Regions from separate parts of the Escherichia sp. B1147 genome, predicted to be linked through region 3. Evidence: predicted binding sites of a transcription regulator. Region 3 holds the regulator's gene; each other region holds the start of a gene.
The links. The regulator PhoB, encoded in region 3, activates phosphate uptake and scavenging genes when phosphate is short. The targets are predictions, from matches to a motif close to CTGTCATAAAACTGNCNNAT.

Region 1: ugpB (sn-glycerol-3-phosphate ABC transporter substrate-binding protein UgpB) is a predicted target of PhoB. The motif match lies at 1,599-1,618, and genes of this name have one in related genera.
Region 2: pstS (phosphate ABC transporter substrate-binding protein PstS) is a predicted target of PhoB. The motif match lies at 1,367-1,386, and genes of this name have one in related genera.

What each region holds. Positions count from the first base shown of each region.
Region 1 covers NZ_LFHY01000008.1:117,544-120,825, reverse strand. Annotated here, with positions in the region: gene livF (high-affinity branched-chain amino acid ABC transporter ATP-binding protein LivF) at 1-230, shown strand, start outside; gene A9180_RS07880 (tetratricopeptide repeat protein) at 756-1,502, shown strand; gene ugpB (sn-glycerol-3-phosphate ABC transporter substrate-binding protein UgpB) at 1,735-3,051, shown strand; gene ugpA (sn-glycerol-3-phosphate ABC transporter permease UgpA) at 3,149-3,282, shown strand, end outside.
Region 2 covers NZ_LFHY01000004.1:33,939-37,220, forward strand. Annotated here, with positions in the region: gene lpfC-O113 (long polar fimbrial usher protein LpfC-O113) at 1-147, shown strand, start outside; gene A9180_RS02610 (fimbrial protein) at 158-1,225, shown strand; gene pstS (phosphate ABC transporter substrate-binding protein PstS) at 1,473-2,513, shown strand; gene pstC (phosphate ABC transporter permease PstC) at 2,599-3,282, shown strand, end outside.
Region 3 covers NZ_LFHY01000006.1:68,666-71,947, forward strand. Annotated here, with positions in the region: gene sbcC (exonuclease subunit SbcC) at 1-217, opposite strand, end outside; gene sbcD (exonuclease subunit SbcD) at 214-1,416, opposite strand; gene phoB (phosphate response regulator transcription factor PhoB) at 1,606-2,295, shown strand; gene phoR (phosphate regulon sensor histidine kinase PhoR) at 2,353-3,282, shown strand, end outside.

The DNA of each region.
Region 1 (3,282 bases), on a different contig from region 3:
ATGAGCCATCGCTCGGTCTTGCGCCAATCATCATTCAGCAGATCTTCGACACCATCGAACAACTGCGCGAGCAGGGGATGACCATTTTCCTCGTCGAGCAGAACGCCAACCAGGCGCTGAAGCTGGCAGATCGCGGTTACGTGCTGGAAAACGGCCATGTAGTGCTCTCTGATACCGGCGATGCACTACTGGCGAACGAAGCGGTGAGAAGTGCGTATTTAGGCGGGTAAATTGTCATCAGCCCGGTGGCATAAAGATCACCGGGCCAATGAAAAAACGGCGCTTGAGTTGGATTCAGTGACGGCCAGGAGTATGGTTTAATCCCGATAATGGAATATTAGCTGGCTCATAATGGATTTCTTAACGGTCGTTTTAAAGCTATTTTGCTGTGCGGTTGTTTTGCGATGGAGTTCTTCAGACGAAAACGATAAATCGTGTAGCACGCTGATCGTCTATTTTAGTGCCTGGATGTATGCTGGCTGGGTTGGTATATCATTCGAGCCTTTGCGAGGGTTTGGGTTGTTTATTTTCCCTTTTGTTGCCTTATGGTTAGCCGACAAAAAAATAAACTTACTCATTGGTGCAAGCGTACTGGTGGTGGGATATGCCATCGTTTTTATTCGCTCTTACTCCGGGGGATAGCCGTTAAATCCGGTAGCGGGCAATCAATGTACTTCGTCCGTATACAGACTTGTTTCAACTGACCAGGAGGATTAAAACCAGACCACTTATTTGCCACGGAAAGGTTTTCTCACATGCATTATGCCGTTGTCGTCATGCTTGAACTGCTTTGCTGTATTCACGCTTATCGCTCCGGACAAGAGCGATACTGGATTTTTATCATCTTCTGTTTTCCGGTGATTGGCTGCGTGGCGTATTTCGTCATGGTGATGCTGCCTGAAACGGGCGCTGACCGTCATGGGCGTACTTTGCTGATGCGCCTGCAGGACAAAATCAACCCGGAACGCCACCTGCACAAATTAACCGAAGAGCTGGCGATTGCCGAGACTAATCAAAATCACTACCAGCTTGCCAACGAACTGGCGCGCCTCGGGCGTTACCATGAAGCCGTTCCCCATTATCAGCAGGCGTTAAGCGGGATATTCGTCCATGAAGCGGCAATGATGTTAAGCCTGGCGCAGGCGCAGTTTGCCATTCAGGAGTTCGCCGCCTGCCAGCAGACGCTGGAAGATGTGATGCGTTATAACCCCGATTTTCAGTCGGCTGATGGGCATTTGTTATTTGCCAGAACCTTAGCCGCCCAGGAAAAATATGCGGATGCACAAAGCGAGTTTGAAGTGTTGGTTTCTTATTACCCCGGCCCGCAGGCGCGTATTTACTATGCGGAAATGCTGGCAAAAATTAATCGGCTGCGTGAAGCCAATGAGCAGTATGTTGCCGTGGTTGATACGGCTAAACGCTCAAGACCGCATTATCGTAAGCACCACCGGGAATGGATTAAGACCGCCAATGAACGGCTGAAGCAGAGTGTTGTTCAGTAAGTGCTGCGCCAGATAACTTCTGGCGCATTAATTTTTCCCAACGTAGCATTATCCGTGTCCCATCTCCCATTTTCCCTCACCCGCACCGTCACTGCCTTGTCATCTTTCTGACACCTTACTATCTTACAAATGTAACAAAAAAGTTATTTTTCTGTAATTCGAGCATGTCATGTTACCCCGCGAGCATAAAACGCGTGAATTCGCGCATTCGGTACAACAAGAGAGATAAACGATGAAACCGTTACATTATACAGCTTCAGCACTGGCGCTCGGACTGGCGTTAATGGGGAATGCACAGGCAGTGACGACCATTCCGTTCTGGCATTCTATGGAAGGGGAACTGGGTAAAGAGGTTGATTCTCTGGCTCAACGTTTTAACGCCGAAAACCCGGATTACAAAATCGTACCGACCTATAAAGGCAACTACGAACAGAATTTAAGTGCGGGGATCGCCGCATTTCGTACCGGTAACGCTCCGGCTATTTTGCAGGTTTATGAAGTTGGCACCGCCACCATGATGGCGTCGAAAGCCATTAAACCGGTATATGACGTGTTTAAAGAGGCGGGGATTAACTTCGACGAATCGCAGTTTGTGCCGACGGTTTCAGGTTACTACTCCGACAGCAAAACCGGACACTTACTCTCCCAGCCGTTCAACAGCTCGACTCCCGTTCTCTATTACAACAAAGACGCCTTCAAGAAAGCGGGGTTAGACCCGGAACAGCCGCCGAAAACCTGGCAGGATCTGGCTGACTATGCCGCAAAACTGAAAGCCTCCGGCATGAAGTGCGGCTACGCCAGCGGCTGGCAGGGCTGGATCCAACTGGAAAACTTTAGCGCCTGGAACGGTCTGCCGTTTGCCAGCAAAAACAACGGTTTTGACGGCACAGACGCAGTGCTTGAGTTCAACAAGCCGGAGCAGGTGAAACACATCGCTATGCTCGAAGAGATGAACAAGAAGGGCGATTTCAGCTACGTCGGGCGTAAGGATGAATCCACCGAGAAGTTCTATAACGGTGATTGCGCGATGACGACCGCCTCTTCCGGTTCTCTTGCCAATATTCGCGAATACGCCAAATTTAACTACGGTGTTGGCATGATGCCTTACGACGCGGACGCGAAAGATGCGCCGCAAAACGCCATTATCGGCGGGGCCAGCCTGTGGGTGATGCAAGGCAAAGATAAAGAAACTTACACCGGCGTGGCGAAGTTTCTCGACTTCCTCGCGAAGCCAGAAAACGCTGCCGAGTGGCATCAGAAAACCGGTTATCTGCCAATCACCAAAGCGGCTTATGACCTGACCCGTGAGCAGGGCTTTTATGAGAAAAACCCAGGGGCGGATACCGCGACGCGTCAGATGCTGAACAAGCCGCCGTTGCCGTTCACCAAGGGGCTGCGTCTGGGCAACATGCCGCAGATCCGCGTGATTGTGGATGAAGAGCTGGAGAGCGTGTGGACCGGTAAGAAGACACCGCAGCAGGCGCTGGATACCGCCGTTGAGCGTGGGAATCAGTTACTGCGCCGCTTTGAGAAATCGACGAAGTCTTAACCAGTGAAATGTCGGATGCGCTTCGCTTATCCAACCTGGCATCGCGTGTAGGCCGGATAAGCGAAGCGCATCCGGCACAGTTCAGGAATTAACCGTAATGTCATCATCCCGTCCGGTGTTCCGCTCGCGCTGGCTGCCTTATTTGCTGGTCGCGCCGCAGCTCATCATCACCGTTATCTTTTTTATCTGGCCTGCGGGCGAAGCGTTGTGGTACTCGCTACAAAGCGTCGA
Region 2 (3,282 bases), on a different contig from region 3:
GAGCTTTATCTCTCCGGTCTTCCTGAAAAGGGACTGGTGACATTATCCTGGGGCGAAAACGCGACCACAAAATGTACCTTCGATTACACCCTCTCATCACCTGCAAGTGAAAGTGGATTAATTGAGCAAGGTGTGACATGTCATTAAAAGGATTTTTATGAACAAGAATATTATACGATGGTGGCTGGCGGTTCTTATTATCTCTTTTAGTAGCACAATACTAGCTGCGCCTAAAGGTATTTGTACTTCAGATAATGGGGTTTTCCATAGTACGCTTAATTTTTCAGGCTATCTTATTACAGCGAACCAGAATAAGGTTGGATCGATATTTAATACCAGAGTGACCAATGGTGCCTCTTATCCTGGTCACTGCCATTGTGATACAGGGAACATAGGTCGATATCCCTATATTTACTATACGGCCAGAATAAATGATGCCTTAAGCTACGCTGGTGTTCATTCAAGTTTGAATTATTATAATCTTAATCCTAATCTCGATGTGGGCATTGCAATAGATATTCTCGGAGTTGGAATGGTTAATGCGCCTTTTGAATATCAGGCTAATCGGCCTTCTACCAGCTATGATTGCAGTCGTACTTCCCCTTTAAATGTTTCCAGTGGTGCTACAGCACAAATATATTTTTATATCAAAAAAACATTTGCAGGAAAAATAGTTATACCTGAAACACGAATTGTGTCCTTGTATGGTACTATAAGTCGTGATACACCTGTTGACTATTCTCAACCGATGGCCGATGTTTACATTCGTGGTGATATCACGGCGCCGCAAAGCTGTGAGATTAATAGTTTGCAGCCGATTTATTTTGATTTTGAAGACATACCAGCCGCAGATTTTTCATCTGTTGCCGGGAGTGCGGTAACAACGCATAAAATCACTAAAACCGTCACTATTGAGTGTGAAAACTTAGGATTACTGAATACAGACGATATCACCACATCATTTTATGCTACAGAATCCAGTACCGATAACTCAATGGTTGTAACGTCAAACCCCAACGTGGGGGTAAAAATCTACGATAAAAATAATAAGGAAATCAAAGTAAACGGAGGCGAATTGTCGACAGATATGGGCAAAACAACCGTCTATGGCGAGAAAGCTGGCAACGTCACTTTTTCTGCCGCACCTGCAAGCCTCACTGGAGCTCGCCCTGCGCCAGGAACATTTACCGCGACTGCAACCATAACAATTGAGATTGTTCGCTAACCGAACTGACAGCGGTGCTCCTCACACCGTTGTCATTTTACGCATTTTTGCTTGCATATTTTCATTCGACATGACAAAACGATGACATCGCTTTTCTTTTTCTTCTTCAAATAAATCAAATAGTTAAATAATAACTCTGATTTGTCATAAAACTGTCATATTCCTTACATATAACTGTCACCTGTTTGTCCTATTTTGCTTCTCGTAGCCAACAAACAATGCTTTATGAATCCTCCCAGGAGACATTATGAAAGTTATGCGTACCACCGTCGCAACTGTTGTCGCCGCGACCTTATCGATGAGCGCTTTCTCTGTATTTGCAGAAGCAAGCCTGACAGGCGCAGGTGCAACCTTCCCTGCGCCGGTGTATGCCAAATGGGCTGACACTTACCAGAAAGAAACCGGTAATAAAGTTAACTACCAGGGTATCGGTTCTTCCGGTGGCGTAAAACAGATCATCGCCAATACCGTTGATTTCGGTGCTTCTGACGCGCCGCTGTCTGACGAAAAACTGGCTCAGGAAGGTCTGTTCCAGTTCCCGACCGTAATTGGCGGCGTGGTGCTGGCGGTTAACATTCCAGGGCTGAAGTCTGGCGAACTGGTGCTGGATGGTAAAACCCTCGGCGACATCTACCTGGGCAAAATTAAAAAGTGGGATGATGAAGCCATCACCAAACTGAACCCGGGTCTGAAACTGCCTTCACAGAACATCGCCGTAGTGCGCCGCGCAGATGGCTCCGGGACTTCCTTCGTCTTCACCAGCTACCTGGCGAAAGTGAACGAAGAGTGGAAAAACAACGTTGGTACTGGCTCTACCGTAAAATGGCCGATCGGTCTGGGCGGTAAAGGTAACGACGGTATCGCCGCGTTCGTTCAGCGTCTACCGGGTGCAATTGGTTACGTTGAATATGCTTACGCGAAGCAGAACAACCTGGCGTACACCAAACTGATCTCCGCTGATGGCAAACCGGTTAGTCCGACCGAAGAAAACTTCGCCAATGCGGCAAAAGGCGCAGACTGGAGCAAAACATTCGCTCAGGATCTGACTAACCAAAAAGGCGAAGATGCGTGGCCTATCACCTCTACCACGTTCATTCTGGTCCACAAAGAACAGAAGAAGCCAGAGCAGGGCGCAGAAGTGCTGAAGTTCTTCGACTGGGCGTACAAAACCGGGGCTAAACAGGCGAATGACCTGGATTATGCCAGCCTGCCGGATAGCGTAGTTGAACAAGTTCGCGCTGCGTGGAAGACCAATATTAAAGACAGTAGCGGTAAGCCGCTGTACTAATAAAACTCCAGGCCGGATAAGGCGTTAACCCCTTATCCGGCATTACAAAATGACTTTGTAAACGCGTTTAACTGAAGAGTAACTTATGGCTGCAACCAAGCCTGCTTTTAACCCACCGGGTAAAAAGGGCGACATAATTTTCAGCGTGCTGGTAAAACTGGCGGCGCTGATTGTGCTATTGATGTTGGGTGGCATTATTGTCTCTCTGATCATCTCCTCCTGGCCGAGCATTCAGAAATTTGGTCTGGCATTCCTGTGGACCAAAGAGTGGGATGCGCCGAACGATATCTACGGGGCACTGGTGCCAATCTACGGTACGCTGGTGACCTCGTTTATCGCGCTGCTGATTGCCGTTCCGGTGAGTTTCGGTATCGCCCTGTTCCTGACCGAGCTTGCTCCTGGTTGGCTGAAACGCCCGCTGGGTATCGCTATTGAGCTGCTGGCGGCTATTCCAAGTATCGTTTACGGCATGTGGGGCTTGTTTATCTTCGCACCGCTGTTTGCCGTCTATTTCCAGGAACCGGTCGGCAATATCATGTCGAATATCCCTATTGTTGGCGCGCTGTTCTCCGGCCCGGCATTTGGTATCGGTATCCTCGCGGCAGGCGTGATCCTCGCCATCATGATTATTCCGTACATTGCGGCGGTAATGCGCGATGTATTCGAACAAACTCCGGTGATGATGAAAGAGTCGGCCTACGGTATCGGCTGCACCACATGGGAAGTTATCTGGCGTATCGTTCTTCCGTTCACCAAAAATGGTGTTATT
Region 3 (3,282 bases):
TCATTAGATCATTTTGTGATTGCGAAACGTTAGAGAGGCGCGGGGTTTCGTGATACAGCGCCAGACAAATGGCGTCCAGCAGCGTGGTTTTTCCTGCGCCGGTCGGGCCGGTAATCGCAAACAGCCCGTTGCTGGCGAACGGCTCGCGGGTGAAATCAATCTTCCATTCGCCTTTTAATGAGTTCAGGTTTTTCAGGCGCAGGCTGAGAATTTTCATGCTTCGTGTTCTCCGGCGAGGGTCTGCAACGTCGTGGCGAAAAGATGTTGCAGACGTTGATGCTGCGATTCATCCAGTTCTTCCAGTGCCAGACGGCGATTGAAAACTTCTTCGACGCTAAGTTCGCTGAGGGTTTCACGCTGTTGGTTGGCTAACACACGCTCGCGCTGTTCACGACTCCGGCGTACCAGCAATACTTCGACTGGCAGTGATTCGGTTAATGCCTGGATTTTGCGCTGAATATCATGCAGATACTCATCAGTAGTGATTTCAATATCCAGCCAGACAGGTGGCTCCTGTGGCACATCGCGCCATTGTTCAAGCTGTTCGGTAATTGACGCCAGATCGCCTTTCAGTACCGCCATCGGTTGCGTTACCGGTACGTTCAGGTTTTCCACTCTCTCTAATTTGCCGTTTGAAAATGTCACCAGATGGACATATTTACTTTTGCCACATTCATCAAAACTCAGTGGGATAGGAGAGCCGCAATAGCGTACATGTTCCATGCCGCCAATAATCTGTGCGCGGTGAATATGTCCGAGCGCGATGTAGTCGGCTGGCGGAAAGTTTTGTGCCGGGAAAGCGTCCAGCGTGCCAATATAAATGTCACGCACAGCGTCACTTTTACTGGCGCCAACGGTCGTTAAATGCCCCGTGGCGATGATGGGCAGAGGCTGATCGCCGCGCAGTTTGCAGGCATCTGCATAGTTTTGTTGGTAATAGTCGGTGATCGCTGTCAGCAAATGCTGTTGTTTTTCAATGCCGTTAAGCCCCGCCTGGCTGGTAATAATGTCACGCGGGCGTAAAAAAGGAACGGGGCATAGCACCGCGCCCGGCGTCCCGTCGCGACGAGGCAAAATTTGTGGGGCATGTCCGGCGCTGGCGACCACGGTAGTATTGAGGAACGCCATGATATCGCGCGATTCATTTAGCGTGGCTACCGAGTCATGGTTTCCCGCCAGTACCACCAGATGACAGCCAGTTTGCTGTAAATTGACAACAAAACGGTTATATAAAGTACGGGCGTAACTGGGCGGCGAGCCGGTATCGAAAACATCACCGGCAACAATAATCGCATCCACCTGATGGGTTTGTGCTGTCTCCAGCAGCCAGTCAAGAAAAGCCTGATGTTCGGCTTCGCGGCTTTTACTGTAGAAGTTCTGGCCGAGATGCCAGTCTGAGGTGTGAAGGATGCGCATAACGATTCCCTGGCGAAAAAGCATGGGCGCGATTATACCCAAACAGATATGTTATTTGCTTTTTTCTGCGCCACGGAAATCAATAACCTGAAGGGATGTGCGACGTGCTTTTCATAAATCTGTCATAAATCTGACGCATAATGACGTCGCATTAACGATCGCAATCTATTTATTACAACAGGGCAAATCATGGCGAGACGTATTCTGGTCGTAGAAGATGAAGCTCCAATTCGCGAAATGGTCTGCTTCGTGCTCGAGCAAAATGGCTTTCAGCCGGTCGAAGCGGAAGATTATGACAGTGCTGTGAATCAACTTAATGAACCCTGGCCGGATTTAATTCTCCTCGACTGGATGTTACCCGGAGGCTCCGGTATCCAGTTCATCAAACATCTCAAGCGTGAGTCGATGACCCGGGATATTCCGGTAGTGATGTTGACCGCCAGAGGGGAAGAAGAAGATCGCGTGCGCGGCCTTGAAACCGGCGCCGATGACTATATCACCAAGCCGTTTTCCCCGAAGGAACTGGTGGCGCGGATTAAAGCGGTGATGCGCCGTATATCGCCTATGGCGGTGGAAGAGGTGATTGAGATGCAGGGGCTAAGTCTGGACCCGACATCTCACCGGGTGATGGCGGGCGAAGAACCACTGGAGATGGGGCCGACTGAATTTAAACTGCTGCACTTTTTTATGACGCATCCCGAGCGCGTGTACAGCCGCGAGCAGCTGTTAAATCACGTCTGGGGAACCAATGTGTATGTGGAGGACCGCACGGTCGATGTTCACATTCGCCGCTTGCGTAAAGCACTGGAACCCGGCGGGCATGACCGCATGGTGCAGACGGTGCGCGGTACAGGATATCGTTTTTCAACCCGCTTTTAACGCCTTGCTCTTCGGACGCAGAGCAGGGCTTATAATTTCATAACTGGAGTATCTTACGTGCTGGAACGGCTGTCGTGGAAAAGGCTGGTGCTGGAGCTGCTACTTTGCTGCATCCCGGCTTTCATCCTGGGTGCTTTTTTTGGTTACCTGCCCTGGTTTTTGCTGGCATCGGTAACAGGACTGCTTATCTGGCATTTCTGGAATTTATTGCGCCTTTCATGGTGGCTATGGGTGGATCGCAGTATGACCCCGCCACCGGGGCGTGGTAGCTGGGAACCGCTGCTGTATGGCTTACACCAGATGCAGCTGCGTAATAAAAAACGCCGCCGCGAACTGGGCAATCTGATTAAACGCTTTCGTAGCGGGGCGGAGTCACTGCCCGATGCAGTGGTACTGACCACGGAAGAGGGGGGTATTTTCTGGTGTAATGGTCTGGCGCAACAAGTTCTTGGTCTGCGCTGGCCAGAAGATAACGGGCAGAACATCCTTAACCTGCTGCGTTACCCGGAGTTTACGCAATATCTGAAAACGCGTGATTTTTCTCGCCCGCTCAATCTGGTGCTCAACACCGGGCGGCATCTGGAAATTCGCGTCATGCCTTATACCCATAAACAGCTGTTGATGGTGGCGCGTGACGTCACGCAAATGCATCAACTGGAAGGGGCGCGGCGCAACTTTTTTGCCAACGTAAGCCATGAGTTACGCACGCCATTGACGGTGTTACAGGGTTACCTGGAGATGATGCATGAGCAGCCGCTGGAAGGCGCGGTACGCGAAAAAGCGTTGCACACCATGCGTGAGCAGACCCAGCGGATGGAAGGGCTGGTGAAGCAATTGCTGACACTGTCGAAAATCGAAGCCGCACCGACGCAGTTGCTTAATGAGAAGGTTGATGTGCCGATGATGCTGCGCGTCGTTGAGCGTGAGGCTCAGACTCTTAGCCATAAAAAACAGACATTTACCTTTGAAATAGATAACGACCTCAAA